3 regions of the Mycobacterium sp. DHQP2018-32-09 genome follow, and region 3 is predicted to be linked to each of the others. Evidence: predicted binding sites of a transcription regulator. Region 3 holds the regulator's gene; each other region holds the start of a gene.
The links. Region 3 encodes LexA, which represses DNA repair genes until DNA is damaged. Its sites were predicted from a motif close to CGAACANNTGTTCG; they were not measured.

Region 1 (11,079 bases), on a different contig from region 3:
CAACGCCTTCGGCCGCCAGGTGGATTCCTTCGAGGTCGACGTCGAGTTCAGCGGCCTGGACGGACCGGCGCACGCCGTGTTCATCCGGGCGCCGTGGGTCGAGCGCGTCGGCCCGGACGTCGAGGTGCTCGCCCGCGCGGCGGGCCATCCCGTCGCGGTGCGGCAGGGCCGGGTGCTCGCGACGGCGTTCCATCCCGAGGTCACCGGCGACCGGCGGGTGCACCAGATGTTCGTCGCGTCGCTGTAGCGCCGCTCACTCCTCGTCGGCGCCCGACGCGGGCTCCATGGCCAGGCTGGTGGTCCCCGACCGCTCCTCGGCGGTGCGGGCGGCGTGCGCCGGCCGCAGCTGGACGACGCCGCGGCCCACGGCGCGCCGGATCCCGGGCGGCCCGTCCTTGCGGAAGAAGTCGCCGACGCGGCCCGCGCCGAAGCGCAGCGGAGACGCCACGATCTCGCCCATCACGACGCCGCTGCCGATCGCCAGCGCGATGGCGCTGGCCGCCAGCAGCTGGGTGAGCCCGTAGTCGAAACGCTCGTCGACGGCGAACGCGAACACCGCACGGAACACCGCAAGACCGGGCAGCAGCGGTGTGATGCCCGCGGTGACGGTCACCAGGGCGGGAGCCTGGCGCCGCACGGAGATGACGGTGGCGAACAGACCCACGGCAACGGCCGCGGCGAGCGTGGCGACCACCTGCCCGACCCCGGTGGCGCTCAGGCCGATCGACGTCGCGGCGGCGATGCCCGCGGCGGTGCCTGCCGTGACCACCGAACGCAGCGGCCCGTAGCAGGCGATGGTCATGAACACGCCCGCCAGCACGGCGCCCGCGACGGCGATCGCGATGGGCAGCGGCTGATAGGTCACCACCAGCGCCTGCCGGACGTCGACGCGCAACTCCATGGCGAAGCCGGCCGCCTTGGCGATCTGCAGCCCGCAGATGATGCCCACCACGATGCCCGCGGTGAGGAACAGGGCCGAGCCCAACCGGGCCAGCGCGGTGATCATGTACCCGGTCAGGGCGTCCTGCATGGAACCCACCAGCGTCATGCCCGAGAGCAGTACGACGATGCTGGTGGCGATCAGCGTCGTCAGCCCCTGGCCGACGAACTGATAGGTGGTCACCGCGGCGAGGGTGCCGATGGCTCCGCCCACCACGTGCTGGAAGAAGAACGGCGTGCCCACGCGGTTGAGCAGGCGCCCCACGCGGTCGATGACGGCCGAGGTCACCGCGGCCACCACGCACGTCAGCGCGCTGCCACCCAGCAGCATCGCGATGCCGAACGCGAACGCCGCCCAGCTCACCGTCGCCAGCCAGCGCGGGTAGGGATGCGGTTGGCCGGTGATCTCGTCCATGGCGGCGTGCGCCTCGTCGACCGAGACACCGCCGACCGTGATCCGTTGCACCAGCCGGTCGAGGTGGGACAGCCGCGTGTAGTCGGTCGATCGCGTCCACACCGAGCGCACGATGGTCACCGGCGGGCTCTCGTCGGTGGGCGGGGCCGACACGATGATGGTGGTGAACGTGATGTCGACGACGCAGTCGGTGAGCTGATAGGCCGCGGCCACGTCCTGGGCCGTGGCCACGACGTCGGCGGTGCCCGACCCCGACGACAGCATCACCTCGGCCAGCCGGATGACGAGGTCGAGGACCCGGCGGGTGTGCAGGTCGCCGAGTTCGTAGGAACTCCGGTGGCGTTGCCCCGCACCGGGTGCCGGGTCGCGGCGCCCGCTCATCGCGAGCCGCCACCCTCGTCGCAGGCGGGTCGATCCGCCCGAATCCCGTTCAGCCATCACGGACGACGATACTGAGTCGACGTAGTCGCGAGGCAGACGACGCCGAGTCGACGTAGTCGCGAGGCAGACGACGCCGAGTCGGCGCGGTCGCGAGGCAGACGACGCCGAGTCGGCGCGGTCGCGAGGCAGACGACGCGGGGTCAGGAGCCCAGGATCGGGAGCAACAGCCGCGACGCCGACCGCACGGTGTTCAGGCTGCTGGTTCCGACCGACGCGTGCCGGAACCCCATGATGGCCGGCGTCGTCGGATCCTGGTCGTCGCCGGCGAGTACCAAGCGGATGCGATGCCCGGCGGCGAAGCGACGGGCGTTGGGCACCAACGGGATCCGGTATTCCACGTCCTGGCCGATGGGGACGGCGCTGGCCTGCCTGCAGGGCAGGACCGGTGCACCGGGCACGCTCGCGGCGTCGTCGACCTGCCGCAGGCCGGCGCGCAGCCATCCCGCGGTGACGTCGGTGACCTCGCCGTCGGGCGCCACGTCCTGCAGGGTGGCGATCCACGCGGTGTCCGCGGCGGTCGCCGACGCGACCAGGCGCAGCTCGATCTCGCCCACGACGTCCAGGTCGGTGTCCAGCGCTGCCGACGTCCACGCCAGGGTGGCCGGTGGGTCGGCGGCGCTGGTCCTCACCCGGCCGGTGCCCGCGCCGAGCACCAGGAAGTCGCGGGCACCCGGTGTGCCCTCGTCGGCGAGCAGGGCGCCGTCGGCGCGCAGCGCCCACTGCTGGTGGGTGGCGGCGGGCGGCCAGGACGGGCTGGTGTGCCACCCGGGCGCCCCCGGCAGCGCGAACCGGACCGGGTCGCCGTCGAGGATGCCGGTGTCGCGGCCCTTGAGCCAGTGGTCGTACCACGCCAGCGCCTCGGTGTGCAGGCTCTCCCACGGCCACGTCAGGCCGTAGCGGTCCAGCAGGGCCATGCGGACGTTCGGGTTGTCCGCCAACGCCTTCCACGTGATGAACGTCGACGGCAGGTGCAGCGGCACGTTCTCCCAATCGCAGCCGAGATACACCGGAACGTCGACGTCGGCCAGCAGCGGGGTGAGGTCGCGCTCGTCCCACCACGCGTCGCGCACGGGATGGGCGACGACCACGTCGCGCCACAGGTCGTCCCAGGGATGCGGGTCGTGGGGGAGCTTGAGCAGTTGGTGCATCGTCGTCACCGCGGCCTCGCCGTTCATGGTGCCGAACTTGCGGTGCAGCGGTCCCAGGTTGAGGACCTTGCGGGCGAGTCGCAGCCCGGCGCTGCGCCAGAACTCGCCGCTGCGCCCCGCGGTGAGGCCCATCATCGACAGGAACGGGGTGACGAAGGCCGAGCTGACGAGGCCGTGGTGTGACGCGGCCTCGAACAGGTCGGACGTGACGGCGACGGGGAAGATCGCCTTGAGGTGCGGCGGCCGTTCGACGGCCGCCTCGAGCTGCGTCATCGCGAAGTAGCTGATGCCGATCATGCCGACGTTGCCGTCGCACCACGGTTGCGTGGCCGCCCACTCGACGAGGTCGTGCATGTCGCGGCGCTCCGCGGCGTCGAAGAATCCGAACTCGCCGCCGGAGCCGCCGGTGCCGCGCACGTTCGCGATGACGTGGACGTAGCCCCGCGAGACCCAGAACGCCGTGTTGCCCGCCTCGATGAAGCCCATCGGCGCGCCGAGGTCCTGGATCTGACGCGGGTAGGGCGAGGCGGCGACGAGCACCGGGAAGCGTCCCTCGGCGTCGGGACGGTGGACGTCGGCGAGCAGCGAGATGCCGTCGCGCACCGGTACGGCCACGTCGAGGTCGTGGTGCACGGCGTACTGCGGCTCGCTGAGGTTCCGGTACTCCCGGCCCGTGGTCTGGGGCCCGTTGAGGGGTGCGCTCTTCGCCATGAGTCTCACGCTACGGTGAAACTAATCTCAACGCAACGGGAAACCCCTTGTTAGGCTCGTGAGATGGCGAAGCGGTCCCACCCCGGCCCCCGCGACGAACGCGGTGTGCTGTCGGCCCGCATCCTGGCCACCGCGCGGGAGCTGTTCGCCGAGCACGGCTGGGCAGGCACCACCATCCGGGCGATCGCCAGAGGCGCCGACGTCGACCCCGCGCTCGTCTACCACTACTTCGGGTCCAAGGAAGCGCTGCTCGACGCGGCGACCGCGCCACCGCAGCGGTGGCTCGACGCGGTCGCCGCCACGTGGGCGACGCCGCACGCCGAGCTGGGCGAGGCCCTGCTGCGGTTGATGCTGTCGGCGTGGGAGGACGAGGAGATCGCACCCGTGCTGCGGGCCGTGCTCCTCACCGCGGCCCACGACGAGACCACGCGGGACAAGCTGCGCCGCATCGCGGAGGCCAACCTGATCGGCGTCTCGCGGCTGGGGTCCGACGAACCCGACCGCCTGCGGCGCAGCGGGCTCGTCTCGTCACAGCTGATGGGACTGGCCATGGTGCGCTACGTCTGGCGCGTGGAACCCGTCGCGTCGATGACCGAGGACGAACTGGTGGCGGCCGTCGCGCCGAACTTGCAGCGCTACGTCGACGGCAATGTCGACGGCGATGTCGACGGCGGTGTCGACGGCGACCTCTCGGCGTGATCCATGCCGTTCGCGCCGCGGTGAGCATGGCCCGGGCCTCGTCGGCCACCAAGTAGACTGGTCGGCCGGACGTCAATCCAGAGAGGTAAGGCACGGCATGAGCGGCCATTCCAAGTGGGCGACCACCAAGCACAAGAAGGCCGTCATCGACGCCCGGCGCGGCAAGAGCTTCGCCAAGCTGATCAAGAACATCGAGGTGGCGGCGCGCACCGGTGGCGGTGACCCGGCGGGCAACCCCACGCTGTACGACGCCATCCAGAAGGCCAAGAAGACGTCGGTCCCCAACGACAACATCGAGCGCGCCCGCAAGCGCGGTGCCGGCGAGGAAGCCGGCGGCGCCGACTGGCAGACCATCATGTACGAGGGCTACGGCCCCAACGGCGTCGCCGTGCTGGTGGAGTGCCTCACCGACAACCGCAACCGCGCCGCGGGCGAGGTCCGCGTCGCCATGACGCGCAACGGCGGCAACATGGCCGACCCCGGCTCGGTGTCGTACCTGTTCTCCCGCAAGGGTGTGGTGACGCTCGACAAGAACGAACTCACCGAGGACGACGTGCTGGCCGCGGTGCTCGAGGCCGGCGCCGAGGACGTCAACGACCTGGGTGAGAGCTTCGAGGTGATCTCCGAGCCCAGCGACCTGGTCGCCGTGCGCAGCGCGCTGCAGGAGGCGGGCATCGACTACGACTCGGCCGAGGCCAGCTTCCAGCCGTCGGTGACCGTACCCGTCGACCTGGACGGCGCCCGCAAGGTGTTCAAGCTCGTCGATGCGCTCGAAGACAGCGACGACGTGCAGAACGTCTACACCAACGTCGACATCCCCGACGACGTCGCCGCCCAGCTCGACGAGGAGTGACGCCCCCGCGGCGCGCGGTCCCGCTCAGCGGCGGGAGCCCGCCGTCGCCGTGAGGAACGTGCCGATCTCGATGGCCGTGCGCTCGGGCTGATCCAGCATCACCAGCACCTTGGCGTCGTCGATCCAGCGCAGCGTCGCCCCCGTGAGCGCGGCGAGCGACTCGGCGTGCGCGGGCGGGAACACCCGGTTGCGGGCCCACAGCACGAGCACGTCGCCGTCGAAGTCGGCGAGCCGTTCGGTGGCCCGGATCAGCTCACCGGCGTCGAACCGGGTGCGGCAGTACTTCACCAGGTCGCGACGCACGCCGACGTCGGCGATGCCGGGAGTGGTCCAGGCCTGCACGACGTCCTGCGGGATGGACCGCGCGGCCATCATGCCGAACATGAAGAACCTGTCCCGCAGCCACCGGACGCGCATCTGGCGCAGCGCCAACGCGACGGTGCCGGTGGTGCGGCCGGCGACCCACGCGGCGACTCCTGGTGGACCCTGCGGCGGGAAGTTGGCGTAGGCCTCCGACGGGCACACGATCAACCGGCTCACCCGCGTGTCGCGGCCGATGTCGGTGAGGAACAGCGGGCCGCCCCAGTCGGTGACCACCAGCGTGACGTCGCGCAGGTGCAGCGCGTCCAGCACGTCGGCGAGCAGGCGCACCATGCCCGGCATCGTCAGGTCGGCGTCCGCGCGCATCGGGATGCGATGCCCGCCCAGCGGCAGCACCGGCAGCAGGTAGCGAAAACCGTTGGGCAGCAGGGGAAGTGTGCGACTCCACTGGGCATGGTTCATCAGCAGCCCGTGCAGCAGCACCACGGGCGGACCGCCCGGGTCGCCGGCGTCGTGGTACTCGATGGTGCCTGCTTCGACGTCTACCGTTGGCACGTGGACCCCTTAGAACGATCATTCTAGAACGTGTGCTCTAGTGTGGTCCCCGGGAGGTGCGATGGCAAGGTCCACGCGGGAATCGATCCTCACGGCGGCGGCCGAGTTGATGCGCGTGCGCGGCTACGCTGCCGTCGGCATGAAGGACGTCGCGGCGGCCTCGGGCGCGCCCATCGGCTCGCTGTATCACCACTTCCCGCGCGGCAAGGTGCAGATCGCAGGGGAGGCCCTGGCCAACGCCGGCGCGGCCTACGGCCTGCTCATCCCCACGCTGATGGCGCCCCACGACGACCTGGCCGAGGCCATCACCGCCGCCTTCACCCAGGCCGCCGACGACATGGCCGCCACCGGATACGCCAACATGTGCCCCGTCGCCAGCGTCGCCGCCGAGGTGGCCGACACCGTCGAGGAACTCCGTGTCACCACCGCAGAGATCGTCACGTCATGGCTCGACGGCGGGACGGCCTACTTCGCCGCCCGTGGGCTGGCCACCGAGGAGGCGCGGCGGCTGACCATCGCGCTCGTGGGCGCACTGGAAGGGGCATTCCTGCTGGCCCGCACGCTGCGCGACGTGGAGCCGCTGCGCGTCGCCGGAGCCGTGCTGGCGCAGCGCTATCGCGGCGTCACGCTGGCGCCGACCGCCGAGTGTGGAATGGGCTAGTACGCGCTAATCGCGCCAATCGCGCTAATCGCCTCCGCGTCCGCGCACCACGGATCCGTTCGAGCCCTTCGAACCGTTCGAAGCGTTGGAGCCGTTGGACGGCACCAGATCGTCGCGCGGGTCCCCGTGGTCCTCGCGGTCCCCGCGGTCCCCGTGGTCGTCGAAGGCCCGGGCGCGCTCCTCGGCCTCGGGGCTACCGGAGAACAGGCTCGATCCCACCCGCGAGGTCTCGCCGTCGCCCGGGCGCGGGCGCGAGTGCACCGTCGGCGCCGCGTCCTCCTCGACGAACCGCTGCATGGGCAGCGCCCCGCCGGTGCGGTGCAGCCAGTCGACCAGGCCCTCGCGCACCGCGCAGCGCAGGTCGAACAGTGCCCCGGCGTTGGGGGCGCTGACGACGATCCGCACGCGCACCACGCCGCCGACGGCGTCGGTCACCTGCAGCACGCCGCGGCGGCCATCCCACTCCTCGGCGTTCGCGGCGAGCAGCCGGTCCAGCTCGGCGCGCATGGCGTGCAGCGGGGTGCGGAAGTCGACGTCGAACTCCACGGACCCCATGATCTCCGTGGCGTTGCGGGTCCAGTTCTCGAACGGGGTCGTGGTGAAGTACGTCGACGGCAGCACCAGCCTGCGCTCGTCCCACAGCCGCACCACCACGTAGGTGAGCGTGATCTCCTCGATGCGTCCCCACCAGCGGCCCTGCTCCAATTCCACGATGTCGCCGACGCGCACGGCACCCGAGAACGCGATCTGCATGCCGGCGAACACCGCGCCCAACGACGTCTGCGCGGCCAGGCCGGCGACCACCGACAGCACGCCGGCCGAGGCGAACAGCGTGGTGCCGATGTCCGAGAACGCTGGGAACGTCATCAGGATGGCCGCCACGCCGAGGACGACGACGATCGCGATGGCGAGGCGTCGCAGCACCGTCACCTGGGTGCGTACCCGACGCCAGCGCCGATCGGCGTCGGTGATCTCGTCGTCGCCGCCGGCGAAGCGCGAGATCGCGCGCCGCTCGGCCACCTGCACCAGGCTGATCATCAGCCAGGTGAGGGTGGCGATGTTGGCGATCAGCAGCGTGTGGTCGACCCACCCGCGCCACGGGTCCGCGTCGTCGGACGTCCGCTGTACCGCGAGGGATGCGGCGAAGATCATCAGCGTCGTCCGCAGCGGCAGCCTGCTGAACGTCGCCACGTCGGCCAGCACGTCACTGCGCCTGCCGATGCGACGGATCAGCCACGTGGCGGCGGCCCCCACCAGGTAGGCGATGACGATGGCACCGGCCACCCAGGCGAGGGTGACGGCGAGGTTGGTGGCGGACTCGAACTCGGTCTCGTCGGGCATCAGTGCGTGTCGGCTTCCGGTCGGGGTCGGGTCGGGTTCCTCCCCGCGACGGTAGCTGCGTCTGCCGATGCCGTCACGCCGGCGGTGCCGCCGCGACGCCGCCGAGGTCGCGCGAAACACGGCCTCTTGCAGGCACTTTGGCGACGGCGCGGGGTGTGGAACCGAGGGCTTGCGGGACGCGGTCGACGTCGCTGCCGACGCCCGCCCCACGATCCCATCCCCGTTCGACGGTGGTCTGAAACCCTCGATCCCGAACCCCGAGCCGGCAGCGGCGCCGATCGCCGAGGCGTGTCCCTACCCGGCGCGGCGCCGCGACACCGCTACGCTATCGAACAGCTGTTCGGCACAGGAGTCGTGAAGGAGTGATGGTGCGGGTGATGGGCGTGGACCCCGGCCTGACGCGCTGCGGGCTGTCGGTCATCGAGAGCGGGCGTGGGCGGCACGTCACCGCGCTCGACGTCGACGTGGTGCGCACCCCGTCCGACGAACCGCTCGCGCGGCGGCTGATGACCATCAGTGACACCGTGGAGCACTGGATGGACACCCACCTGCCCGACGTCGTCGCGATCGAGCGGGTGTTCGCCAACCAGAACGCCAACACCGCGATGGGCACGGCGCAGGCCGGCGGCGTGATCGCGCTCGCGGCGGCCAAGCGGGACATCGACGTGCACTTTCACACGCCCAGCGAGGTGAAGGCCGCCGTCACCGGCAACGGCCGTGCCGACAAGGCCCAGGTGACCACCATGGTGACCAAGATCCTTGCGCTGCAGGCCAAGCCGACACCCGCCGATGCCGCGGACGCGCTGGCGCTGGCGATCTGCCATTGCTGGCGCGCCCCCATGATCGCCCGCATGGCCGCTGCCGAGGCCATGGCCGCCGAACACCGGCGCGCGTACCAGGCCCGGCTGAAGGCCACCGCCACGGCGAAGAGCGTCCGGTGATCGCCTCGGTGAGCGGCGAGGTGCTCGACATCGCCTTGGACCACGCCGTGATCGAGGCCGCCGGCGTCGGTTACAAGGTGATGACCACGCCCGCGACGCTGGCCACGCTGCGCCGTGGCACGCCGGCGCGGCTGATCACGGCGATGATCGTGCGCGAGGACTCGATGACGCTCTACGGTTTCGCCGACGCCGAGTCGCGAGACCTGTTCACGACGCTGCTCGGGGTGTCCGGCGTCGGGCCCAAGATCGCACTCGCCACGCTCGCCGTGTACGACGCCCAAGCGCTCCGCCAGGCCCTCGGCGACGGCGACGTGACCGCCTTGACCCGGGTGCCCGGCATCGGCAAGCGCGGCGCGGAACGCATGGTGCTGGAGCTACGTGACAAGATCGGGCAGGTGAACTCGGGCGGCGTGGCGTCGGCGACCGGACACGGCATCCGCGGGCCGGTGGTCGAGGCGCTCGTCGGCCTCGGCTTCGCGGCCAAGCAGGCCGAGGACGCGACCGACTCGGTGCTGGCGGGTGACCCCGACGCCACCACGCAGAGCGCGCTGCGGGCCGCGCTGTCGATCCTGGGCAGGAAGTAGCGGCCGTCGTGAGTCGCGTGCGCGAAGAGGATTGAGATGGGTCGCTTCGAAGAGGACGAAGAGCCCGACCAGCGCGACGTGTCGGCGGCGCTGACCGTCGGCGAGGGGGACATCGACGCCAGCCTGCGGCCCCGCTCGCTGCGCGAGTTCATCGGGCAGCCACGGGTGCGTGAACAGCTGCAACTGGTGCTCGAGGGCGCCAAGAACCGCGGCGGCACACCGGACCACATCCTGCTGTCCGGGCCCCCCGGCCTCGGCAAGACGTCGCTGGCCATGATCATCGCCGCCGAGCTGAACTCGTCGCTGCGGGTCACGTCGGGGCCCGCATTGGAACGCGCCGGTGACCTCGCGGCGATGCTGAGCAACCTCGTCGAGGGTGACGTGCTGTTCATCGACGAGATCCACCGCATCGCCCGTCCCGCCGAGGAGATGCTCTACCTGGCCATGGAGGACTTCCGGGTCGACGTCGTCGTGGGCAAGGGACCGGGGGCCACCTCGATCCCGCTGGAGGTGGCGCCGTTCACCCTGGTGGGCGCGACCACGAGGTCCGGTGCGCTGACGGGTCCGCTGCGCGACCGGTTCGGCTTCACCGCGCACATGGACTTCTACGAACCGAGTGAACTCGAACGGGTGCTGGCGCGGTCGGCGGGCATCCTCGGCATCGAGTTGGGTGCCGAGGCCGGCGCGGAGATCGCGCGCCGCTCCCGCGGGACGCCGCGCATCGCCAACCGGCTGCTGCGCCGCGTCCGCGACTACGCCGAGGTGCGGGCCGACGGTGTCATCACCCGCGACATCGCCAAGCTCGCCCTCGCGGTCTACGACGTCGACGAGTTGGGCCTGGACCGCCTGGACCGGGCCGTGCTGTCCGCGCTGACGCGGAGTTTCGGCGGCGGTCCCGTGGGGGTGTCGACGCTGGCGGTCGCCGTGGGGGAGGAGGCCACCACGGTCGAGGAGGTGTGTGAGCCGTTCCTGGTGCGGGCGGGCATGATCGCGCGGACGCCACGCGGTCGCGTCGCCACCGCCCAGGCATGGCACCATCTCGGCATGACACCGCCCAGCGGTGTCACCGGGCTGGGACAGCCTGGTCTGTTCGAGTGATGCCCGACCGCCGTGGGGGTGGCGGGAACGGAGGGATGACGAAGGGGATGACGAAGGGATGAGGACGGGATGCTCGTCGCTGCTCTGATCGTCGCCGCCCTGGCTGCGGTGCTGCACGTGTACATCTGGATCTTGGAGTCGTTCCGCTGGACGGCGCCGCGCACGCGGGCGGCGTTCGGGACGACGGCCGAGGAAGCCGAGACCACCAAGCTGCTGGCCTACAACCAGGGCTTCTACAACCTCTTCTTGGCGATCGTGACGTTCGTGGGCGTGGGGTTGACGATGTCGGGCGGCACGGCCCCCGGCGTGGCCTTGGTCTTCGCGGGCGTCGGGTCCATGCTCGCCGCCGCGCTGGTCCTGGTGGTCTCGGAC
Region 2 (11,079 bases), on a different contig from region 3:
GGTGGCGGGTGCCTTGGTACCGACGACGCTGGACCTCGTCAAGCGGGTTGCCACCGTGCTGGCCGCCGCGCACGAGGCGCGCGTGGCGATTCCGGACCCGGTACCCGCGGCGCAGGCGGCCGCGGTGGCCGACGTCCGGACGCAACTGGACCGGCTGCTGCCCGCCGGTTTCGTCACCGCGACGGGCGCCGCTCGGTTGCCGAGCCTGACGCGCTACCTGACCGCCATCGCCCGTCGGCTCGAACGGTTGCCCCACGGCGTGGCAGCCGATTCCGAGCGGATGGCCCGGGTGGCGCGGGTGCAGGCCGAGTACGACCAGTTGCTGGCGGCGCTCCCTCCCGGCCGGGAGCAGGAGGCCGACGTGCGCGACGTCGCGCGGCAGATCGAGGAGTTCCGCGTGAGCCTGTGGGCGCAGCAGTTGGGCACGCCCCGACCCGTCAGCGAGCAACGGATCTTCAAGGCCATCGACGCCATCGGCTGAACGTCGTGACATGACACCGTCACATGCGCAATGCCTCCGCGATCAGCGCGGCCTGGGCGATCACGGCGTCCTGCCACGGCTGCAGTTGGTGGGCAGGCGAGGCGTCGAAGCTCGTCGCGAACGGATCCGGTACGCCGGTCTGGTGGCCGGTGAGCGCCTCCAGGACGGCCAGGCCGCAGAACGGCACGTGCACCGGCGAGTAGCCGCCCTCGTGCGAGAACACGATGCGACCCCCGCAGACGTTCTCGGCCAGGCCCACCAGGGCGTTGGCCATGTCCCGGAAGCCGCCGGAGGTCACCGTCATGCACCCCAGGGGGTCCACCGGGCTCGCGTCGAATCCGCTTGCGACGAACACGATGTCGGGGCGGAACCGGGTGACGGCGGGGACGGCGACCCGTTCGATGGCGGCCAGGTACGCCCCGTTGCCCGAGCCGGCAGGCAGCGCGACGTTGACGTTGGTGCCCTCGGCGCCCGGACCGCCGGTGGCGGAGACGTCGCCGGTGTCCTGCGGGAACAGCCGATCCTGGTGCAGGGACACCGTGAGCACGTCCGGGTCGTCCCAGTAGATCGACTCGGCCCCGTTGCCGTGGTGGACGTCGTAGTCGACGATGGCGACCCGCCGGACGCCGAGATGGGCGCGCGCGTACTCGATGGCGACGCCGATGTTGGAGAAGATGCAGAAGCCCATGCCGAGGTCGCGTCGGGCGTGATGACCTGGCGGCCGCACCAGCGCGTAGGCGTTGTCCACCGCGCCGGTGAGCACGGCCTCGGCGGCGGCGATGGTGCCGCCTGCGGCCAGTCGCGCGATGTCGAAGGAGCCCGGCCCGAACGGCGTGAACCCGTCGCCCCCGTCGCCACCGCGGTCGGCGCTCTCGCGTTCGATGCGGTCGACGTGGTCGGCGGTGTGCACCCGCAGCAGGTCGTCCCGGGTGGCCATCCGCGGTGCGATGCGGGTGATCTCGTCGACCATGCCGGACACCTCGACCAGTCCGGCCATCCGCGACTTGGACTCGGCGCTCTCGAACGTCATGTGCGGCTGGTTGTAGCCACCTGCGGGGTAGATGCCGACGTGGGTGCCGGTGTCGTGCCAGGCGTAGCGTTCGTGCCAGACGTATCCGGTGCGGCGACGCGCGGTCATAGTGGTCGTCCTGTCGTGTCGGGCAGCGGGGCTGCGGGGTGGCGGAGGGAGTCGAAGAGTCCGTCGACGCGGCGGCGCTCGTCGGCCGACGGCGGCAGTGCGTAGGACACGACGACGTACACGGCGACGTTGACGGCCAGCGCAGCGACCCCCGAGGTGAGCCCGCCCAGTGCGGGGATGGCGATCGGGTAGACCAGCTGCAGCACGCACGCGGTCGCGAACCCGACCACCATGGCCGCCGACGCGGCCACCGCATTGCCGCGGCGCCAGAAGATTCCGAGGAACACGGTGGGGGCCAGCTGCACGATTCCCTGATAGGACACCTGGGCCAGTGCCACCATGCCCGAGGACAACACGTCGGTGGTCGCCACCGCCACGGCCCCGGCCAACAGCGTCAGGACGCCGACGGCGATCTTGCCGGACCGGACGTCCTCGACTCGGGCGCCGCGGGCGACGCCCACGACGTCGTTGGCGATCTGCGTGCCCAGCGCCTGCAGGTTGGCTCCGACGTTGCCCATCGTGGCGGCGAGCACGCACACTCCGGCGACGGTGAGGACGACGGGTCCGCCGACGGCGGCCACCAGGAACCAGACCTCGTCGGGCGCTTCGGCGACCCCGGGCAGCGTCGAGGCCGCCACCGCGAGCAGACACAGCGCGGACCCGAAGATCAGCAGCAGTGGCGAGGCGAGCACCGCGGCGCGCTTGATGGTGTGGGTGCTGTTGGAGGTGAACAGCCGGACGAAGATGTCGGGCCAGCACCAGCCGCCCAATGCGCCGGTGGCGACGAGGGCGAACAGGTACAGCGGGCCGTCCTCGCTGCCGGGCCCGGGCAGCGTCAGCAGAGCGGGGTCGACGTCGCCGAAGCCGTGCCCGTTGGTGAGCAGCCAGGTGAGCAGGCCCAGGATCAGCGCCGTGCCGAGGACGTAGGCGACGATGCCCTGCACGAAGTCGCCGATGACCAGGCCGCGGGCACCCAACCGGACCGTCCACCACTGCCGGACGACGATGACGGCGATCCCGATGAGGACTGCGCCGGCGGCCGGGACGGTGCCGAAGGACAGGTACTCGAAGACCAGGGTGAGTGACTGCATGCCGAGCACGATCCACGGGAACGACGCGATGATGCCGATGGCAGCGGCGATCACCCGGACCGGGGTGGACCCGTAGCGCAGCCCGAGCAGGTCCGCCTGGGTGCGCAGGTCGAACCGTCGGCCCCATTCGTGCACCGGCTCGGCCAGCAGGAACATCAGGACCACGGCCAGCAGCGAATAGGTGACGAAGTAGAAGCCGATGGCACCGGACTTGGCCGCGAGCCCGGCGAAGGCGATGAAGATCGTGCCGGGTAGCCAGGTGTTGACGAACGCCATGGCCGAGAACATGGGACCGAAAGAGCGCCCGGCGGTGGCATATTCGCTGAAGTCGGCGCTGCCGCGGGTGTGCTGTAGGACGACGAACAGCGCGATCATGAAGATCGCGACGCCGCCGTAGCCGATGACCACGTTCACGTCAGCGCCTCCCGGCCTTGGCGTCGACGAGGTACATCGCCACCACCGCCAGCACGCCGAGGGTGCCGGTGACGAGGAAGTACCAGATGCCGTAGCCGCCGACGATCCACGTCAGCGGCGGGAACAGCAGCAGCACGAACGTGGCGATCGCCAGGACGTTGACGGTCGTCGTCCGTCCGCGACTGCGGTGCGGTGGGCCGGTCCGGTCGGGCTGGTGCATCGCCGCCTCCTCTGTGCCGGAACGTTCCGGCACATGTGAGACTCGCGTCACGGCGCGCGGATGTCAAGCCCCCGCCGCCGGTTGGATCCGAGTGGACCGGATGGAGGTCCGACGGCGACCCGTGATCTCGTGGGGCCGGCCGCAGGCCGCCTCCGGCGGGGATGTGGTCCGCCGGGAGCCGTCACCTGCCGTTGTCGACGATCGCCGTCATGGCGAGCCCATGTGTGGCAGATGGTGCTCGCGCGCCCACGCATCGGCGTCGGTGCGCTCGCCCGCCTCGATGCCTTCGCTCGGAGACTTATGTGGCGAATCTCCTGCCGCGCAGCCGCTTTCCCCGCCACCCGGTGGTGGGTGGAGTCGTTCGGGGTGGTGGTAGGTGTTCACCCGGGTTTGGCCGCGGTCCAGCAGTGGGGGTGGGTGCCATTCGACCTCGTGGCGGGCGTTGATGCGGGTGGTCCAGCCGTCGGTCGTGCCGACGAGGCGGTTGTCCGCGCCGCAGGCGAGGGCGTTGTCGTTGACGTTGGTGTTGCCGCCGGCGGCGAAGTCCTTGGCCGCATGGTGGACTTGGCAGCCGTAGGCGGGCACGGTGCAACCGGGTTTGGTGCAGCCCCCGTCACGGGTGATCAGGGCGAGGCGTTGCACGACGGTGGCGGTGCGGCGGGTCTGGAAGAGGTCGAGGACCTTGCCGGTGGCGTCGTCGAACAGGGTCAGGAATCCCGTGGTGGTGGATTGGGCGGCCAGCTGCAGCATCTCGCGGCGGGTGAGCACGGTGCCGCCGCCGGTGACCCCGACGCCGGCACGGGACTCCAGATCGGCGAGGGTGGTGCGGATCAGGATCGCGGTGGGAATCCCGTTGAGCCGGCCCAGATCCCCTTTCTCCAACGCCGTGCGGTGGAGGAACGCCAACGCGTCGTGACGCCGTTGACTCAGGGTGCGGTCGTCGGCGTCGATCTGGGCCTGGCTCGGTGTGCCAGAGGTGCACGGGTTGGTGTCGGTAGGGTTGCACATGCCGGGGGCGGCGAACTTCGCCAACAGCACCTCCAGTGCGGCCCAGGCCGCGGCGGTCATCACCACGTTCACCGCCACGGTGCCGTCGGCGGCCTGCTTGCCGACGGTCATGCCGCGACGCCGCACCCCGTCCTCGTCGGCGGGTTCCGGCCCGTCTTGATCGAGCAGGTACAGCGCACGCGTGAGATCAGTGGCCAACTGATGCGGCGCCACGGTGGTGGCCGCCCGCGCCCACGCGACCTCCAACCCCGACCGCTGCACGGGGTCGACGTGGCCGGGGATCTTGGCGACGGCGTCGCGGATCACGGTCACGTGGTCGGCGTTGATCACCCCGTGCGCCACCGCAATCGCGGTCGCGGGCAGCGTGGGTGGCATCGGCTGCCCGGTCAGGGACTTTCGGGGCCCGAGGTCGGCGGCGACGGCGACGCGGCGTTTGGCTTCCCTGGGGTGCAGGTTGAGCCGGGTCTGCAGTGCATCGGCGAGACTCTTGGCGCCCAACTGCGATGGCGGGGTGTCGGCATCCAGGGAAGTGATCAGTCGGTGCTCGAGCGCGGGGATGCGACAGCGGTGGGTCTCCAGCTCGGCGAGGAGCTCCACCCGCTCGGCGGCGTCGAGTGATTCGAGGTCACAGGCGGCCAGCGCGTCGACGGCGGCGCGCAACGCTGCCACCGCCTCTGCCACCGCCCCGCCCACGATCCCCGCCCGCACGCTTCGAACATACATTCGAGGTCTGACATCGCGGCCGAGTCGGTTTCCTGGCAAGGTCCTCGTCGAGCGAGTGGCTCGGCGGCTGCCGACGGTGGCTACCATGACGCCCATGGCAGCGCGGCGGGTGACGATCGTCGAGATCGCAGCCCACGTGGGGCTGTCCAAGACGACCGTGTCCGACGCCCTGCACGGCGGTGGGCGGGTGTCGCGCGCCACCGCGGACCGGGTGGCGGCCGCCGCCCGCGAACTCGGCTACGTGTCCAACCGCGCCGCCCGACAGCTACGGGGCCGCACCGTCGGCGCGTTCGGCCTCTACATCCCGCCCGTCGCACGCAATTTCAGCTTCTACATGGAGTTCGCCTTCGGTGCCGCCCACGGCTCGGCCGAACACGACGCGGATCTGACGCTGTTCGCCCGCGACGCCGCCGTCGGCCCCCGGCACTTCCAGGTGGACGGCGTGGTGGCGGTGGATCCGCTGCCCGGCGACCCGATGCTCGAACGCCTCGTCGAGGCAGGCATCCCCATGGTGACCGCAGGTCGCCCGCCGGCCGAGCTGGCGGATGCGGTGCTGGCGGTCATCGAGGCGCCGCACTCCGAGCTGGCGCGCACCGTGCTCGACCACCTCCGCCAAAGTGGTTTCCGGCGACCGTCGTTCATCGGATCCGACCAACGGTTCTTCTCGTCGTGGGCCGACGACGTCCAGCAGAGCTACCTCGACTGGTGTGCCGCACACGACGTCACACCCGACGTGCACGCCTGCCCGCTGGGCGCCTCCGCCGACCAACTGGAGGTGGCGGTGCGGGCGGCCGTCGAAGGCGCGGGCGCCGACGCCCTGGTGTGTGGACCCCAGGGATTCGCGGGCCGGTGCCAGACCATCCTGGAACGACTGGGCATCGAGGTGGGGCCCGAATTCGGATTGGCCGCGTTGAGCAGTGATCCGGCAAGTGAATTGGACAACCCGCGCCTCACCGCGGTGGACCTGTCGCCGTGGGAGTTCGGCCGCCAGGCCGTCGGCGTGCTCTCCGCCGCGATCGCCGGCACCGCCACCGGCCTGCACCGCTTCGAGAAGGTGCGCGTCCGCACGGCGTGACCCGGCTCAGACCTCCAGGCGCGCACCCACGATGACCGTGCGGTCCACCGGCAGGTTGAAGTGCGCCGCGGCGTCGGCGGCGATGTAGGACGTCGCGACGAACAGTCGTGTCCGCCAAGGCGCCATCGACGGCTCCCGGCACACCACGAGTTCCAGGTTGGACAGGAAGTACGAGGCGTGCTCCAGGTCGATCGCGCCGTCGGTCTCCTCGGGGTCCAGCAACCGCAGCGTGGCAGGCACGTCGGGTCGCTCCATGTAGCCGAAGCGGGCACTGACGAAGATGATGCCGTCGTCCTGCGGGCCCAGGTCGTCCACCGTGATGCGTTCCGAGTCCGGAACGCGCGGAACGGGTTCGGTGTCCAGCGACAGGATCACGACGTGCTCGTGCAAGATGCGGTTGTGCTCGACGTTGGTCCGCAACGACAGTGGCGCCGTCTCGGCACCGCGATTGAGGAAGATCGCGGTGCCCGGGATGCGGGTCAGGGGCGGGTCGTAGTGCAGCAGGCTGTCGACGAACGGGCGCAATGGTCCCTCCACCGCATAGCGCTTGCGCGTCACGATGCGCTGACCGCGCTGCCACGTCGTCATGACGACGAACGCGACGACGCCGATCAGCAGCGGCAACCACGCGCCGTGCACCAGCTTGGTCATGTTCGCCGCGAAGAACAGCAGGTCCACCGTCAGCAGCGCACCGCCGCCCAGGATCACCGCCCACAGCGGCCACTTCCACCGCGTGTGCGCGTAATACAGGAACAGCGTCGTCGTGATGGTGATGGTGCCCGTGACCGCCATGCCGAACGCATAGGCCAGCGCCTCCGACGACCGGAACGCGAACACCAGGATCAGCACGCCGACCATCAACAGCCCGTTGATCCACGGCACGTACACCTGGCCGATGGTCGACGCCGACGTGTGTGCGATACGCAGCCGCGGCAGATATCCCAGCTGCGCCGCCTGTGAGGCCACGCTGAACGCGCCGGTGATGACCGCCTGGGAGGCGATCACGGTGGCCGCGGTCGACAGCACGACCAGCGGGAGCAGCGCCCAGCCCGGCGCCAGCAGGAAGAACGGGCCGCTGATCTTGGATTCATCGGAGAGCAGCAGTGCCCCCTGCCCGAAGTAGCTCAGCGTGCACGCGGGCAGCACGATGCCCAGCCAGCCGATGGTGATGGCCTTGCGGCCGAAGTGGCCCATGTCGGCGTAGAGCGCCTCGGCGCCGGTGACCGAGAGCACCACGGCGGCCAGTGCGAAGAACCCGATGTGCACGTGATGGGCCATGAACGTCAAGGCGTACCAGGGGGAGAGCGACTTCAGGATCTCCGGCTCGTGGCCGATGCCGATGGCCCCCAGCGCCCCGATGGTGACGAACCACAGGATCATCACCGGGCCGAAGAACCGTCCGACGAGCGCCGTGCCGCGGCGCTGGGTGGAGAACAGCGCCAGGATGATCACCGCGGTGATCGGCACGATCCAGTCGGCCATGTCCGGTTCGACGATCTTGAGCCCCTCGACCGCCGACAGCACCGACATGGCCGGGGTGATCATGCTGTCGCCGAAGAACAGCGCGGCCCCGAAGATGCCAAGCGCGGCAAGGACGTAGGTGGTGCGGCGGCCGCGACCGTGGGCGTGTTGACGCAACAGCGTGATGAGCGCCATGATGCCGCCCTCGCCGTTGTTGTCGGCGCGCATCACCAGGGTCACGTAGGTGAGCGTGACGATCACCATCACCGACCAGAAGATCAGTGACGTGATGCCGTAGACGTTGTTCTCCGACAGGGGGACGGGATGCGGATCGCCCGGGTTGAACACCGTCTGCATGGTGTAGATCGGACTGGTGCCGATGTCACCGAAGACGACGCCCAGCGCGCCGATCACGATGCCGGTGGACAACCGGGGGACGTGCGTACTGGGTGCCGCACGCTCGGCGATGGCGGTCACGGCGTCTCCCTCGGTCGGCGGGTGGCGCGGTGATCGTATGCCACCACCTCGGCGGCCGAGGCCGCACTCGCGGGCCGGACACGCAAAAGGGCACCCAGTTTCCTGGGTGCCCCGCGTCGAACCCCGTGACGCCGAAGGTCAGCGGCTCTGGTGCACGCTCGTGTCGACGTGCGGCGCGCTGGCCGAGGTGTTGATCTGGTCGAGCCACGTGTGGTGGTCGATGCCGGCCTGAGCGGGCGCGGCGAGTCCGAGGACCGCGGCAGCCATGCCACCGGCGACGATCGAGGCGAAACCGAACTTCTTCATTGCTAGTCACTCCCTATTGACTTGTGTTCCCACTGCGTTTGACGTGTTTCCACGACGTTCCGTTCCACCTGTTTCGTGGAACCCGCTTGGTAGAACCCGGGACCGACCGTGTTTCATCCGCGTTACGAGGTGACGGTGCCCACACGCTTGCGGGCCTGCCGCTTGAGCGGCTCGGGCAACGCGTCGGCGACCAACAGGCCGGGCATCAGATCCGGCTCGAGCATCACCGCCCGGTAGACCGTCGCGATCGTCACGCCGTGATCGGGCCGGTGCACGACCTCGACGGCGTCGCCCGCCCGAACGCGGCCCGGTTCGATGATCCGCAGGTAGGCCCCGGGTGAGCCGCCATGGGTGAAGGTCTTGATCCAGCCCGGTATGCCGAGGCGCACCTCGAACGTCTTGCACGGGGTGCGGGGCCGCGTGACCTCCAGCACCAGACCGCCCGAGCCGATGCGCCACCGCTCGCCGATCACGGCGCCGGTGACGTCCACACCCGAGGTGGTGACGTTCTCGCCGAACGCCCCGTTGGGCAACTCCCGGTCCAGCCGATGCTGCCACGCGTCGAGGTCCTCGCGGGCATACGCGTACACCGCCTGGTCGTCACCGCCGTGAAAGCGCTTGTTGCCGATGCTGTCACCGACCAGCCCACTGCCGAGGCCGCTGCGCATGGACCCCGGCGGCCGCACCTCGACCGGGCCGTCCACGGGCCGCTTGTCGATGCCCGTCGTGGCCGCACTCACTCCCGGCCCGACGTGCGCGGTGTTGACCGTCAGAACGCTCGCCATGCGACCAGATTACGGTGCGCCGCGCACGCCTGCCGCGTCGCCGAGCAGTTGCCCCAGCTGGTCCAGGGGCGCGCCGGGGGCCAGCACGCGCGGCGTGTCGCCGGGCTCCGGTGCCGCCCCAGCGGCGGCGGCGGGCGGCGGCGGTCCCGCGGGTGGCGGTGGGGGCGGGACGGGTGGCGGCGGCAGGGGACGTTCCAACGTCGCGATCTTGGTCTGCAACCGGTCGGCCGACGTGGCCAGGACGTCCCGGCGCTGCGGGTCGGGGTCGGCGTTGCCGGCGAAGCACGCATCGGGCGCCGCGGTGACCGTGGCCAGTGCGGCCCGGTAACGCCGCAGCGCACCCGGCCCGTCGCCGGCCGCCACCGACTGGTCGCCGCGGGTCTCGCCGACCAGCGCCAGGTCGACCGCGGCGGGACACGATCGGGCAAGGTCCAGGGCCCTGGCGAACTGTCGCTCCGCGGCATCGAGGTCACCGTCGGCCACCGCAGCCGTACCCGCCTGCACCGCATCCGCCGCGCGCCGCTCCTGCCACGTCACCCCGCACAGCGCCACGATGCCCGCGATCACCAGCAACACCACGGGCGCAGACCACAGCAGCAACCGGCGCCTCACGGCAGCACCACCCGGGCCCTGGCCGCCCGCACCTCGCGCAACGTCAGCACCAGTTCGACGAGTACCAGCAGCGCCGCGAGTATCGCAGGCCCCCAATAGAGTTCGGTGGGCTGCGCCGCACCGGTGAGCGCACCGGGATCAGACGGCGGGTCGGCGTCGTCGAACATGGCAGCGTCGCCCGACGCCACGTAGGGCACACCCAGTTGCCCGGCGACGGCGCGTAATGCGGGCTCGGTCTGCGCCGGTCCGTAGCCGACGACGGCGCCACCGTCGACGGACCCCTCGACCAGGTTGAACTCCCGCTGCGGGACCTCGCTGCCCGGCGCGCCGGCACCGAAGTAGAACACCAGGTTCTGCGCGCGCGGGAACTGCTGTCGCGCACCGATCAGCTGATACCGCAACACGTTTCCCGCCGCACCGGCGTTGGCCTGCGTCACCTCCTGCTCCGAGGGCGGCGACGGCGTCATGGCTCCCAGCACGGGCCGCAGACTCCACACGTCGGCCGACAGTGGCCATTCCAACCGCGGCGTCGACGAGAACGCGATGACCGCGACGCGCGCGGCGGGATAGCGGTCCAGCACCGACTCGACGTCGGTGCGCGTGCGGTCCACCTCGTCCGCCATGGCCGGCGAGCGGTCGATCACCAGGAACACGTTGGGCTGCCCGTCGGCGGCGCCTGCCGGCGTGGCCCGCTCGTCGTCCCCGAGCACCGGACGCGTCGCGGCGAGCAGCAGCAGGCCCGCCGCGACCGTCATGCCCGCCCAACGCCACGTCCTTGCCGACGACCGGCGCGCCCGCCGCCACCCCGCGCCGCACCCCACCGCCAGGGCCACCGCGACGATGGCCAGGACGACGGGATGCACGATCGGATGAAACGTCATGGCCGCCACCCGGTGAGCGGGATCAGTGCCAGCCCCGCCAGCGCGACGAGCGCGATGCCGAGTGGAGCGTCGGGGGTATCGGGGGTGGAGGCACGCACCTGCGGCCCGGATCGGTCGGTGGGCGCCGGTGGGTGTTCCCGAATGTCCTGGAGGGCGCCGGCGACCCCCGATGCGAGACGGTACGAGCGGCCGCCCGTCGCCGCCGCCAGATCGGCGAGGCCGGGATTGGGGGGATCGCTGGTCACCACGTTGACCTGCACGCCGGCCGCGCGGACCAGGTCACGCAGTCGCTCGGCGTCGAACACCGCGGGTCGATCGTCACCGGGCAGGGTCCCGGGACCCAGGTACACCAGCGAACGGCGTTGGGCGCCGACGGCCTCGAACCCGGGAAAGCCGGTGATGCACAG
Region 3 (9,707 bases):
CGTGCGCGACGGCGACGCCGCCCGCAGGCACCTCCTGGAGGCGAACCTGCGCCTGGTGGTCTCCCTGGCCAAGCGCTACACCGGTCGCGGCATGCCACTGCTGGACCTCATCCAGGAGGGCAACCTCGGCCTCATCCGCGCGATGGAGAAGTTCGACTACACCAAGGGCTTCAAGTTCTCGACGTACGCCACCTGGTGGATCCGGCAGGCGATCACCCGCGGGATGGCCGACCAGAGCCGCACCATCCGCCTCCCCGTGCACCTCGTCGAGCAGGTGAACAAGCTGGCCCGCATCAAGCGCGAGATGCACCAGAACCTCGGTCGCGAGGCCACCGACGAGGAACTGGCCGAGGAGTCCGGCATCCCCGCCGAGAAGATCGCCGACCTGCTCGAGCACAGCCGGGACCCGGTGAGCCTCGACATGCCCGTCGGCAGCGACGAGGAAGCTCCGCTCGGTGACTTCATCGAGGACTCGGAGGCGATGTCCGCCGAGAACGCGGTGATCTCGGAACTGCTGCACACCGACATCCGGCACGTGCTGGCGACGCTCGACGAGCGCGAGCAGCAGGTCATCCGGTTGCGCTTCGGCCTCGACGACGGCCAGCCGCGCACGCTCGACCAGATCGGGAAGCTGTTCGGGCTGTCGCGCGAGCGGGTGCGCCAGATCGAGCGCGAGGTCATGGCCAAGCTGCGCCACGGCGACCGCGCCGAGCGGCTGCGCTCCTACGCCAGCTAGGTAATCGACGTCTGTCACCCCGTGGGGCCCGCCGCGTTTCGCGGCGGGCCCCACGGGCGTCACCCGGCCGGGATGGCCCTCAGATCGACGGGCGTGACCGGTAGACTCTGCCGAGACGGAGGGCGGCACCATGAACGATTTGATCGATACCACCGAGATGTATCTGCGTACCATCTACGACCTCGAGGAAGAGGGCGTGGTGCCCTTGCGGGCGCGCATCGCCGAGCGTCTCGAGCAGAGTGGTCCGACCGTCAGCCAAACCGTCTCGCGGATGGAGCGCGACGGCCTGCTGCACGTCGCCGGTGACCGCCACCTCGAACTCACCGAGAAGGGCCGCGCATTGGCGGTGTCCGTGATGCGCAAGCACCGGCTGGCCGAGCGCCTGCTCGTCGACGTCATCGGGCTGCCGTGGGAGGAAGTCCACGCCGAGGCGTGCCGCTGGGAACACGTCATGAGCGAGGACGTCGAACGCCGCCTGGTGCAGGTGCTGGACAACCCGACGACGTCGCCGTTCGGCAATCCCATCCCAGGTTTGGCCGAACTCGGTGTCGCACATGCCAATCCGGACGACGTCGACCTTGTCCGCCTCACCGAGCTGCCGTCGGGGTTCCCCATCGCGGTACGCGTTCGCCAGCTCACCGAGCACGTCCAGGGCGACACCGTCCTGATCGGCCGCCTCAAGGACGCCGGCGTGGTTCCCGACGCCCGCGTCACCGTGCAGGTCAGCGACCACGGTGGCGTGATGATCGTCATCCCGGGCCACGAGCAGGTCGAACTGCCCCACCACATGGCGCACGCCGTCAAGGTCGAGAAGGTCTGACCGTCCCGGTCGACCGGCGCGGCGGCAACGCCACGCCCAGGGCCGCGGCCACCCGAAATCCGCTGTGCCCCAGCTCCCGGATCTGATCGGGCCGCATCCCCCGATGCAACGCCTCGTCGAGCATCGCCGCCATCGTGTGGGTGGGGTTCGCCTGGAGTGCGGCCTCCAGGCAGATGCCTGCCAGCGGCCCGTCGCCACGCACGTAGGCCGAGAAGGCCAGCAGTGCCAGCGCTTCCGCACGCCACGGTTCCGGCAGCGTCCGGGCCAGGACCAACCACAGCGACTCCGCCTCGGACGCAAGCACACTCACCGCCAAGGCGTAGAGCATGTCGCGCACGCGGGCGTCGGCCATCGCGGTCGTCAACCTGGTGACGGCCACGTCCGACGGCTGCCGCCCCTCGCCCAGCGCCACCGCCGCGGCCACCGCGAACTCGGCGTCCGCCCGCGTCGCGTCGTCGTCGGGATGGAAGTCGTCGTCGGGATGGACGTCGTCGTTGGGATGGACGTCGTCGTTGGGATGGACGTCGTCGTTGGGATGGACGTCGTCGTTGGGATGGACGTCGTCGTTGGGATGGAAGCCGGGGCCACGTGACGCGGCGAGTACCTCCCCCAGCGCGGCGGCGCGTTCCTCGTCGACGATCTCGATGAGCCGCACGACGTCGGACCGACGGCGGTAGAGCTGGCGCCCGTCGAGCACGGCGGCCGCCGCCAGCGGTGACGCCGACGGATCGTCCACCGCGCCGCCGCGACCGCACCCGTCCGCGCATCGCCAGCGACCCCCGGCGGCCACGCTGTCGACGACGTGCGTCGCCCACAACTCGACCTGGTGCTCCTCCAGGGCGTCGGCGAGGTCGTCGGCGGCGTCCGCGTGATCGCGCCCGGCATCGTCGACGAACACCGCGATCACCGCGTCCGCCCCGCCGGCGGCGACGGTGCGGGCCAGCGCGCGGAGTTGATCCTGCGAGAGCGTCGACAGGTCGACGCGGGCGACGCTGCCCAGCTCGCCGTAGGCGAGCGTGACCACGACGAGGGAGGACTCGGGGACGAAGCCCAGCAGCGCGGGCAGCGCGGCGATCAGCGCCCCGGGGTGGGTGAGGTGGAAGTCGGCATCACGGAAGGTCGTCATGGCCCGAACGTGTCAGGCCGGACCGACGCCGCGGCTCGGTGCGGCCGGTCGCGACCGGCGGCTGTGGACGAAGGCGCGACTGGGGACGAAGCCCGCCCCCGACCACGGCGGCCGGTCTAACAGTCGTCCTCGAACTCGGCCGGCGCGGTGTCCCCCGGCCCACCCGCCTCGGCGCGGTGCAGCAACGCGACGATCGCATCGTCCAGCGGCGGCGAGTAGGAGACGCTCTCGTCGCAGCCGCCCCCGTCGAGGCCGCCGGTGAGTCCGATGATCGTCGACCCCGACACCCACGGCGACCCGCTGGTGCCGTCGGACAGTCCCGAGCAGGGCAGCGACGGGAACCCGCGCTCGGCGGCCGCCGTCGGCGCACGGCAGCCGATGGGGCCACCGCCGACACCGAACTCGTAACCGGTCAGCGTCACCTCGGTACCCCGCGTCGGGGCCGAGCCGAGCCGGAAGCCACCACCCGCGGCATCCTCCACCGCCCCGCCGCCGTCGCGGCTGACGCGGGCGATCGCGAAGTCGGCCACCGGGTTCGCATCCTGCACCCAGCGTGGATCCAGGTACACGGTGTCGACGTGCCAGACGTCGTCGTTGCCGGCCTGGTCGTCGAACCCCGGCTCGAAGTAGGTGTCGGCGCCGTCGGCCACGCAGTGCGCGGCCGTCAGGATCAGGTCGCGGGTGGTGGAATCGAGGACGGACCCCGAGCAGGTGTGCATGGTCTCACCGCCCAGGAACACCGCACCGACCCGCGGATCGGGGTTCACGGGCGCAGCGCTGGGTGCGGTTGCCGCGGGGGCGGCGGTGCTGGGCACCGCGGTGACTCCCACCGCGTGGGCCTGATCGACGGCGGTGCTGCACGCCACCGTGACGGCGCCCACGGCCACCAGCGCCGTCACACGTTTCCACATCCCGTCGATTTTGCCCGAAATGCGAGGTCACGGCACGGCGAGGCGGAATCAGCGGACGTCGACCCGCGTTGGGCTGATTGAGTGGGGCTGATGCGGCAAGTCTCCCCACGTGCGCGACACTAGACGGCACGATCGTCGCCGCCCGCGGTGGCGACCGTGGTGAGGAGGCCATCATGGCGGACACGAACCCGGGTCACGAACCCGGGCACACCCCCGAACGCGACGCTGCGCGCGCCGAGTCCGGCCAGCGCTACCAGCCCGAGCCCACGGGCATGTACGAGCTGGAGTTCCCGGCACCCGAGCTGTCGTCCCCCGACGGCAGCGGACCGGTGCTGCTGCACGCCCTGGAGGGGTTCTCCGACGCGGGCCACGCCATCAAGCTGGCCGCCACCCACCTCAAGAACACCCTCGACACCGAACTCGTCGCGTCGTTCGCCATCGACGAGCTGCTCGACTACCGGTCGCGGCGGCCCGTCATGACCTTCAAGACCGACCACTTCACCGACTACGACACGCCCGAGCTGAACTTGTACGCGCTGCGCGACAGCGTCGGCACGCCGTTCCTGCTGCTGGCCGGTCTGGAGCCCGACCTGCGCTGGGAGCGATTCGTCACCGCCGTGCGGTTGCTCGCCGAGCGTCTCGGCGTGCGTCGGGTGATCGGGCTGGGCGCCATCCCCATGGCCGTACCGCACACCCGGCCGGTGACCATGACCGCGCACTCGGCCGACAAGGACCTGATCGCCGATCACGAACCGTGGATCGGCGAGGTGCAGGTGCCCGGCAGCGTGTCCAACCTGCTCGAGTACCGCATGACGCAGCACGGTCACGAGGCCATGGGCTTCACCGTGCACGTGCCGCACTACCTGGCGCAGACCGACTATCCGCCGGCCGCGGAAGCCCTCCTGGCCGAGGTCGCCCGCTCGGGTGGTCTGCAGCTGCCGCTGGCCGAACTCGGTCAGGCGGGGGCCGAGGTGCTGACCAAGATCAACGAGCAGGTGGAAAACAGTGCCGAGGTCGCTCAAGTAGTCACGGCGCTGGAGCAACAGTACGATTCGTTCGTCGCCGCACAGGAGAATCGTTCTTTGCTGACCCGTGACGAGGATCTGCCGAGCGGTGACGAACTGGGAGCCGAGTTCGAGCGTTTTCTCGCCGAACAGGCCGGTGACGAGCCGCCCGACGGGGACGACGGCACCTCGGCCCCCTGACCGGGCTCGAGGACTCGCGCCCCGTGCTCGGTGAGGAGTTGCCATGACGGACCGCAAGCCCAACCTGCGATCGGTGCGTGAGGTGACCCCGACGCTGCAGTACCGCACCATCCACGGGTACCGCCGAGCCTTCCGCGTCGCCGGATCGGGTCCGGTGATCCTGCTGATCCACGGTATCGGGGACAACTCCACCACGTGGAGCACCGTGCAGACCAAGCTGGCGCAGCGCTTCACCGTGATCGCGCCCGACCTGCTGGGTCACGGCAAGTCCGACAAGCCGCGCGCCGACTACTCGGTGGCCGCCTACGCGAACGGGATGCGCGACCTGCTCGGCGTCCTCGACATCGAGCGGGTGACCGTCGTCGGGCACTCCCTGGGCGGCGGTGTCGCGATGCAGTTCGCCTACCAGTTCCCGCAACTCGTCGAGCGCCTCATCCTGGTGGGCGCCGGCGGCGTGACCAAGGACGTCAACGTGGCATTCCGCGTGGCCTCGCTGCCGATGGGCAGCGAGGCGCTCGCGTTGCTGCGGCTTCCGCTGGTCCTGCCTGCCGTCCAATACGCAGGCAAGCTCGGCGGTCTGGTCCTCGGCAAGAAGGGTGTCGGGCGCGACCTGCCCAACGTCCTGCGCATCCTCGCCGACCTACCCGAGCCCACCGCGTCGTCGGCGTTCGCGCGGACCCTGCGCGCCGTCGTCGACTGGCGCGGTCAGGTGGTCACCATGCTGGATCGCTGTTATCTCACCGAATCGGTTCCCGTCCAACTGATCTGGGGTTCGCACGACTCGGTCATCCCGGTGGAGCACGCACGCATGGCGCACGCTGCGATGCCGGGGTCGGCGCTCGAGATCTTCGACGACTCCGGCCACTTCCCGTTCCACGACGATCCCGACCGCTTCGTGGAGGTGGTGCAGAAGTTCATCGACGCCACCGAACCCGCCGTGTACGACCAGGAGTCGTTGCGCCAACTGCTGCGCTCCGGCGCCGCCGAGGACGCGATCACCGGGCCCGCGGGCACCCGGCTGGCCGTGCTCGACGCAATGGGCACCGACGAGCGCAGCGCCACCTAGAGACTGATCGGAGCCTGATCGCAGGCGGGCGACGCCGCGCGCCGTGCGTCGTACGATCGGTGTCATGGCCATCGACGTCCACGTGCTTCGCGTCTTCACCGCCGACGACGGCAGCCACGGCAATCCACTCGGGGTGGTGGACGCCGCCCTGGTGGCGCCCGCCGATCGGCAGCGGCTCGCCACCGACCTGGGGTACAGCGAGACCGTCTTCGTCGACGTCCCGGCCCCGGGGTCGACCACCGCCTCGGCCCACATCTTCACGCCCACGACCGAACTCGGGTTCGCCGGGCATCCGACGGTCGGCGCGTCCTGGTGGCTCGCCGATCGCGGGACGCCGGTCCGCACGCTGCAGGTACCCGCCGGCATCGTGCAGACGTCGCAGGTGGAGGTGGCCGGCGGCGTGGTCACGGCGGTGCGTGCGCGGTCGGATTGGGCGCCGGAGTTCGTGATTCACGACATGGCATCGGTCGAGGCCGTACTGGCCGCCGACCCCGACGACTTCAGCGACGACGTCGAGCACTATCTGTGGGCGTGGTCGGACGAGGCCGCCGGAGCCATCCGCTCGCGAATGTTCGCCCTGCCCTTCGGAATTCCCGAGGACGAGGCCACCGGAGCGGCTGCGGTCCGCATCACCGACCATCTCAGCCGAGACCTGACCATCACCCAGGGCAAGGGCTCGCGCCTGCATACGTGGTGGGATGCCGAGGGGTGGGTGCAGGTCGCCGGGCGCGTCGTCGACGACGGCGTCCGGCGCGTCGACTGAGCGACGTTCAGCTGGAGGCGGTGTGCCGGTGCGCCCGCAGCGCCTCGATCTCACGCTCGAAGTCCTCGGCCGACGAGAACGAGCGGTACACCGAGGCGAATCGCAGGTATGCCACCTCGTCGAGATCACGCAGGGGGCCGAGGATGGCCAACCCGACCTCGTTGCTCGGCACCTCCGGGGAGCCGGTGGCACGCACCGCGTCCTCGACCTGTTGGGCGAGCAGGTTGAGCGCATCGTCGTCGACGTCGCGGCCCTGACAGGCGCGCCGTACCCCCTTGACGACCTTCTCGCGGCTGAACGGTTCGGTGACGCCGCTGCGCTTCACGACCGCCAACACCGCCATCTCCACCGTGGTGAAACGCTTGCCACATTCGGGGCACGACCGCCGACGCCGAATCGCCTGACCCTCGTCGGTCTCGCGTGAGTCGACCACCCGGGAATCGGGGTGACGACAGAACGGACAGTGCACAACCGCTCCTTCGCCGCCGGCTGCCGGCCCTGACGTACCGGTCGGGTACGAGCGTACCGATGGGCGGCTGCACGTATCACGGCGCATGGCAGGCTCAGCCAATCGGCGCGATGAGCGTCTGGCCCGCATTCAGCGACGCCGACTGCAGTTCGTTGAGTTCGCGGATCTGATCGACCACCGCACCGACGGGCGCCTCGGGGGCCACGCGCTGGGCCAGCTGTTGCAACGACTCCCCCGCCTGCACCTGGACGACCGCCAGCTCGTTGGGGATGGTCTCCGGCGTCTGGCTGGCGGCGCCGAACTGTGCGACGAGACCGAGCCACACCGTGATGCCCGCGGCCACCAGGGCCAGCAGCACCGTGGTGGCCGGCGTGATGGGCTTGCGACGGTGCGAGGCCCGCGACGTCAGCACCCCCGGGCTGCGGTAGTGCAGCGGGGCGCCGGCCGGCCGGCGTCGGGCGGCCGTGCGACGGGCCGGTCCCCGGCGCACGGGGCGCGCGACGATGTCGGTGGGGTACTCGCGGGTGATGATCGTCATGTCGGTGCCTTTCACCTCGACCGTGCGAACCCTCGTTCGCTCCTGTGTTCGAACTATATTCGCTCAGGTGTTCGATGTATAGAACACGTGATCGAATCGTTGCAGACGATATCGAGGGGGTCTGACACGTCAGGTCTGCCGGGCAGCCGCCCGCGCCCCCGCCGCCTTCCCGACGCGTTCCCAACGCGCCCGCACCCGCGTCCGCGCCGCGATCCGGGGCCGACACGCGTCGAACACATGTTTGATTATCGCCGCGGTGGCGACTAGATTCGGCCACATGAGTGACAGCAGCGACACGCGAGACGGCTCCGACGCACGTCGCGCGGGCGGTCTCGACACGAGCCTGACCGAGCGCCAGCGCACCATCCTGGAGGTCATCCGGACCTCGGTGACCACCCGCGGATATCCGCCCAGCATTCGTGAGATCGGCGACGCCGTCGGGTTGACCTCGACGTCGTCGGTCGCCCATCAGCTACGCACGCTGGAGCGCAAGGGATACCTGCGCCGCGACCCCAACCGCCCCCGCGCGGTGGACGTGCGCGGCGCCGACGACGTGGTGACCCCCACCGGGACTCCCAGCGTGGCCACCGACGTCGCCGGATCCGATGCCCTGCCGGAGCCCACGTTCGTGCCGGTGCTCGGACGCATCGCCGCCGGCGGACCCATTCTGGCCGAGCAGGCCGTGGAGGACGTGTTCCCGCTGCCGCGCGAACTCGTCGGCGAGGGCTCGCTGTTCCTGCTGAAGGTCGTCGGCGAATCGATGATCGACGCGGCGATCTGCGACGGCGACTGGGTCGTGGTGCGTCAGCAGAACGTCGCGGACAACGGCGACATCGTGGCGGCGATGATCGACGGCGAGGCCACGGTCAAGACCTTCAAGCGCACCCGTGGTCAGGTGTGGCTGATGCCGCACAACCCGGCGTTCGACCCGATCCCCGGCAACGACGCCGCGATCCTGGGCAAGGTCGTCACCGTCATCCGCAAGATCTGAGCGGCGCTTCCGGCCGCCGCGCCGCGGCGGCCGGAAGCCCGACGGAACCCGGAGCGGTCAGGCTCGCACGAAGCCGTTTGTCAGCGCGAATTCCTCACTGGCGAACCAGATGTCGGCGGCGGCGCGCTCGTACTGGCTGCTCCCAGGCAACCAGTACACGCCCGACTTGGTGTCTGCCTTGACCGGGTAGCCGCGGGGCGCACCGTAGGGATCGTCGTGCGCCAGCCGCAGGGACGTCTGCGACGGCGCGGGTTCGTCCACCTGAACGGCGGCGTGCCGCCCGCTGGGCGGGCCGCTGACCGGTTCCGCCTCTGCCTGCGACATGGAGCCGTCCTCGACGTCGGCCGGGAGTGCCCACCCGGCCGCCGCAGCGGCCGTGTCCGGTTCGCCCGCTCGAAGGCCCACCGGCGCCGCGACGCCGTGCGCGGCGAACTCCGTGCGCGGCTCGTCACCCTCGACGTCCTCGGGGCCGACGTCCGGTTCGTCCTCGAGGTCGCGTTCGAGGTCGCGTTCGTCGGCGATGCGGATGGGACCGGTGTCGATGTCGTCCTGGTCCTCCGTCAGATCGGCCCGGTGGCCTTCCCCGCGCCCCTGTCCGTGGTCGTGCTCGTCGTCGTGCTCGTGGTCCTGCCCGTGGACGTCGCCGGCCGACGTGGCCCCGGCGTCCTCGTCGGCGGGCATGGCCCAGGCGCTCAACGGCACGTACGGCTGGTCCACGGTGTGCACCGAGGCCGGGCTCGCGCCCTCGACGGCGCCGAAGGCGAAGGTGCGGTCGTCGGAGTCCTCGTCCGACTCGGCGTTCGCCGGGCGGCGGTCCTCGGGCCCGCCGTCGTAGTCGCCGTCGTAGTCGCCGTCGTAGTCGGAGCCATAGTCGGAGCCGTAGTCGCCGCCGTAGTCGTCATGGTCGTCGAACCGGTCCAGCGGCTCCCGGTCGTCGCGCCGACGCCGCTGGAACAGCACCGCGGCCACCACGGCGCCGACCAGGATCAGCACGGGCACGATGGCCAGCGCCCACCACCACTTCTGGTACCACTTCTGCCCACCTGCCGCGGTGCCGGGCTCCCCCGCCTGCGGGGTCTGCG

Region 1: ruvC (crossover junction endodeoxyribonuclease RuvC) is a predicted target of LexA. The motif match lies at 8,414-8,427, and genes of this name have one in related genera.
Region 2: AC30CM_RS05595 (HNH endonuclease signature motif containing protein) is a predicted target of LexA. The motif match lies at 5,065-5,078, and genes of this name have one in related genera.

The regions. Positions count from the first base shown of each region.
Region 1 covers NZ_JBYVYK010000049.1:5,132-16,210, reverse strand. The annotation lists gene pdxT (pyridoxal 5'-phosphate synthase glutaminase subunit PdxT) at 1-247, shown strand, start outside; gene AC30CM_RS21245 (threonine/serine exporter family protein) at 254-1,792, opposite strand; gene AC30CM_RS21240 (CocE/NonD family hydrolase) at 1,936-3,654, opposite strand; gene AC30CM_RS21235 (TetR/AcrR family transcriptional regulator) at 3,718-4,353, shown strand; gene AC30CM_RS21230 (YebC/PmpR family DNA-binding transcriptional regulator) at 4,451-5,206, shown strand; gene AC30CM_RS21225 (alpha/beta fold hydrolase) at 5,231-6,082, opposite strand; gene AC30CM_RS21220 (TetR/AcrR family transcriptional regulator) at 6,144-6,743, shown strand; gene AC30CM_RS21215 (mechanosensitive ion channel family protein) at 6,768-8,084, opposite strand; gene ruvC (crossover junction endodeoxyribonuclease RuvC) at 8,453-9,025, shown strand; gene ruvA (Holliday junction branch migration protein RuvA) at 9,022-9,609, shown strand; gene ruvB (Holliday junction branch migration DNA helicase RuvB) at 9,646-10,707, shown strand; gene AC30CM_RS21195 (DUF1304 domain-containing protein) at 10,777-11,079, shown strand, end outside.
Region 2 covers NZ_JBYVYK010000007.1:89,993-101,071, forward strand. The annotation lists gene hrpA (ATP-dependent RNA helicase HrpA) at 1-481, shown strand, start outside; gene AC30CM_RS05580 (class II histone deacetylase) at 501-1,619, opposite strand; gene AC30CM_RS05585 (sodium:solute symporter family transporter) at 1,616-3,124, opposite strand; gene AC30CM_RS05590 (hypothetical protein) at 3,126-3,344, opposite strand; gene AC30CM_RS05595 (HNH endonuclease signature motif containing protein) at 3,552-5,060, opposite strand; gene AC30CM_RS05600 (LacI family DNA-binding transcriptional regulator) at 5,170-6,150, shown strand; gene AC30CM_RS05605 (potassium transporter Kup) at 6,157-8,079, opposite strand; gene AC30CM_RS05610 (hypothetical protein) at 8,227-8,394, opposite strand; gene AC30CM_RS05615 (MOSC domain-containing protein) at 8,517-9,179, opposite strand; gene AC30CM_RS05620 (hypothetical protein) at 9,189-9,791, opposite strand; gene AC30CM_RS05625 (vWA domain-containing protein) at 9,788-10,672, opposite strand; gene AC30CM_RS05630 (hypothetical protein) at 10,669-11,079, opposite strand, start outside.
Region 3 covers NZ_JBYVYK010000065.1:14,038-23,744, forward strand. The annotation lists partial or broken gene AC30CM_RS24145 (sigma-70 family RNA polymerase sigma factor) at 1-736, shown strand, start outside; gene AC30CM_RS24150 (iron-dependent transcriptional repressor DtxR) at 867-1,556, shown strand; gene AC30CM_RS24155 (DUF4192 domain-containing protein) at 1,537-2,682, opposite strand; gene AC30CM_RS24160 (trypsin-like serine peptidase) at 2,799-3,593, opposite strand; gene AC30CM_RS24165 (proteasome assembly chaperone family protein) at 3,767-4,798, shown strand; gene AC30CM_RS24170 (alpha/beta fold hydrolase) at 4,842-5,864, shown strand; gene AC30CM_RS24175 (PhzF family phenazine biosynthesis protein) at 5,929-6,627, shown strand; gene nrdR (transcriptional regulator NrdR) at 6,635-7,096, opposite strand; gene AC30CM_RS24185 (LysM peptidoglycan-binding domain-containing protein) at 7,191-7,634, opposite strand; gene lexA (transcriptional repressor LexA) at 7,912-8,625, shown strand; partial or broken gene AC30CM_RS24195 (sunset domain-containing protein) at 8,683-9,707, opposite strand, start outside.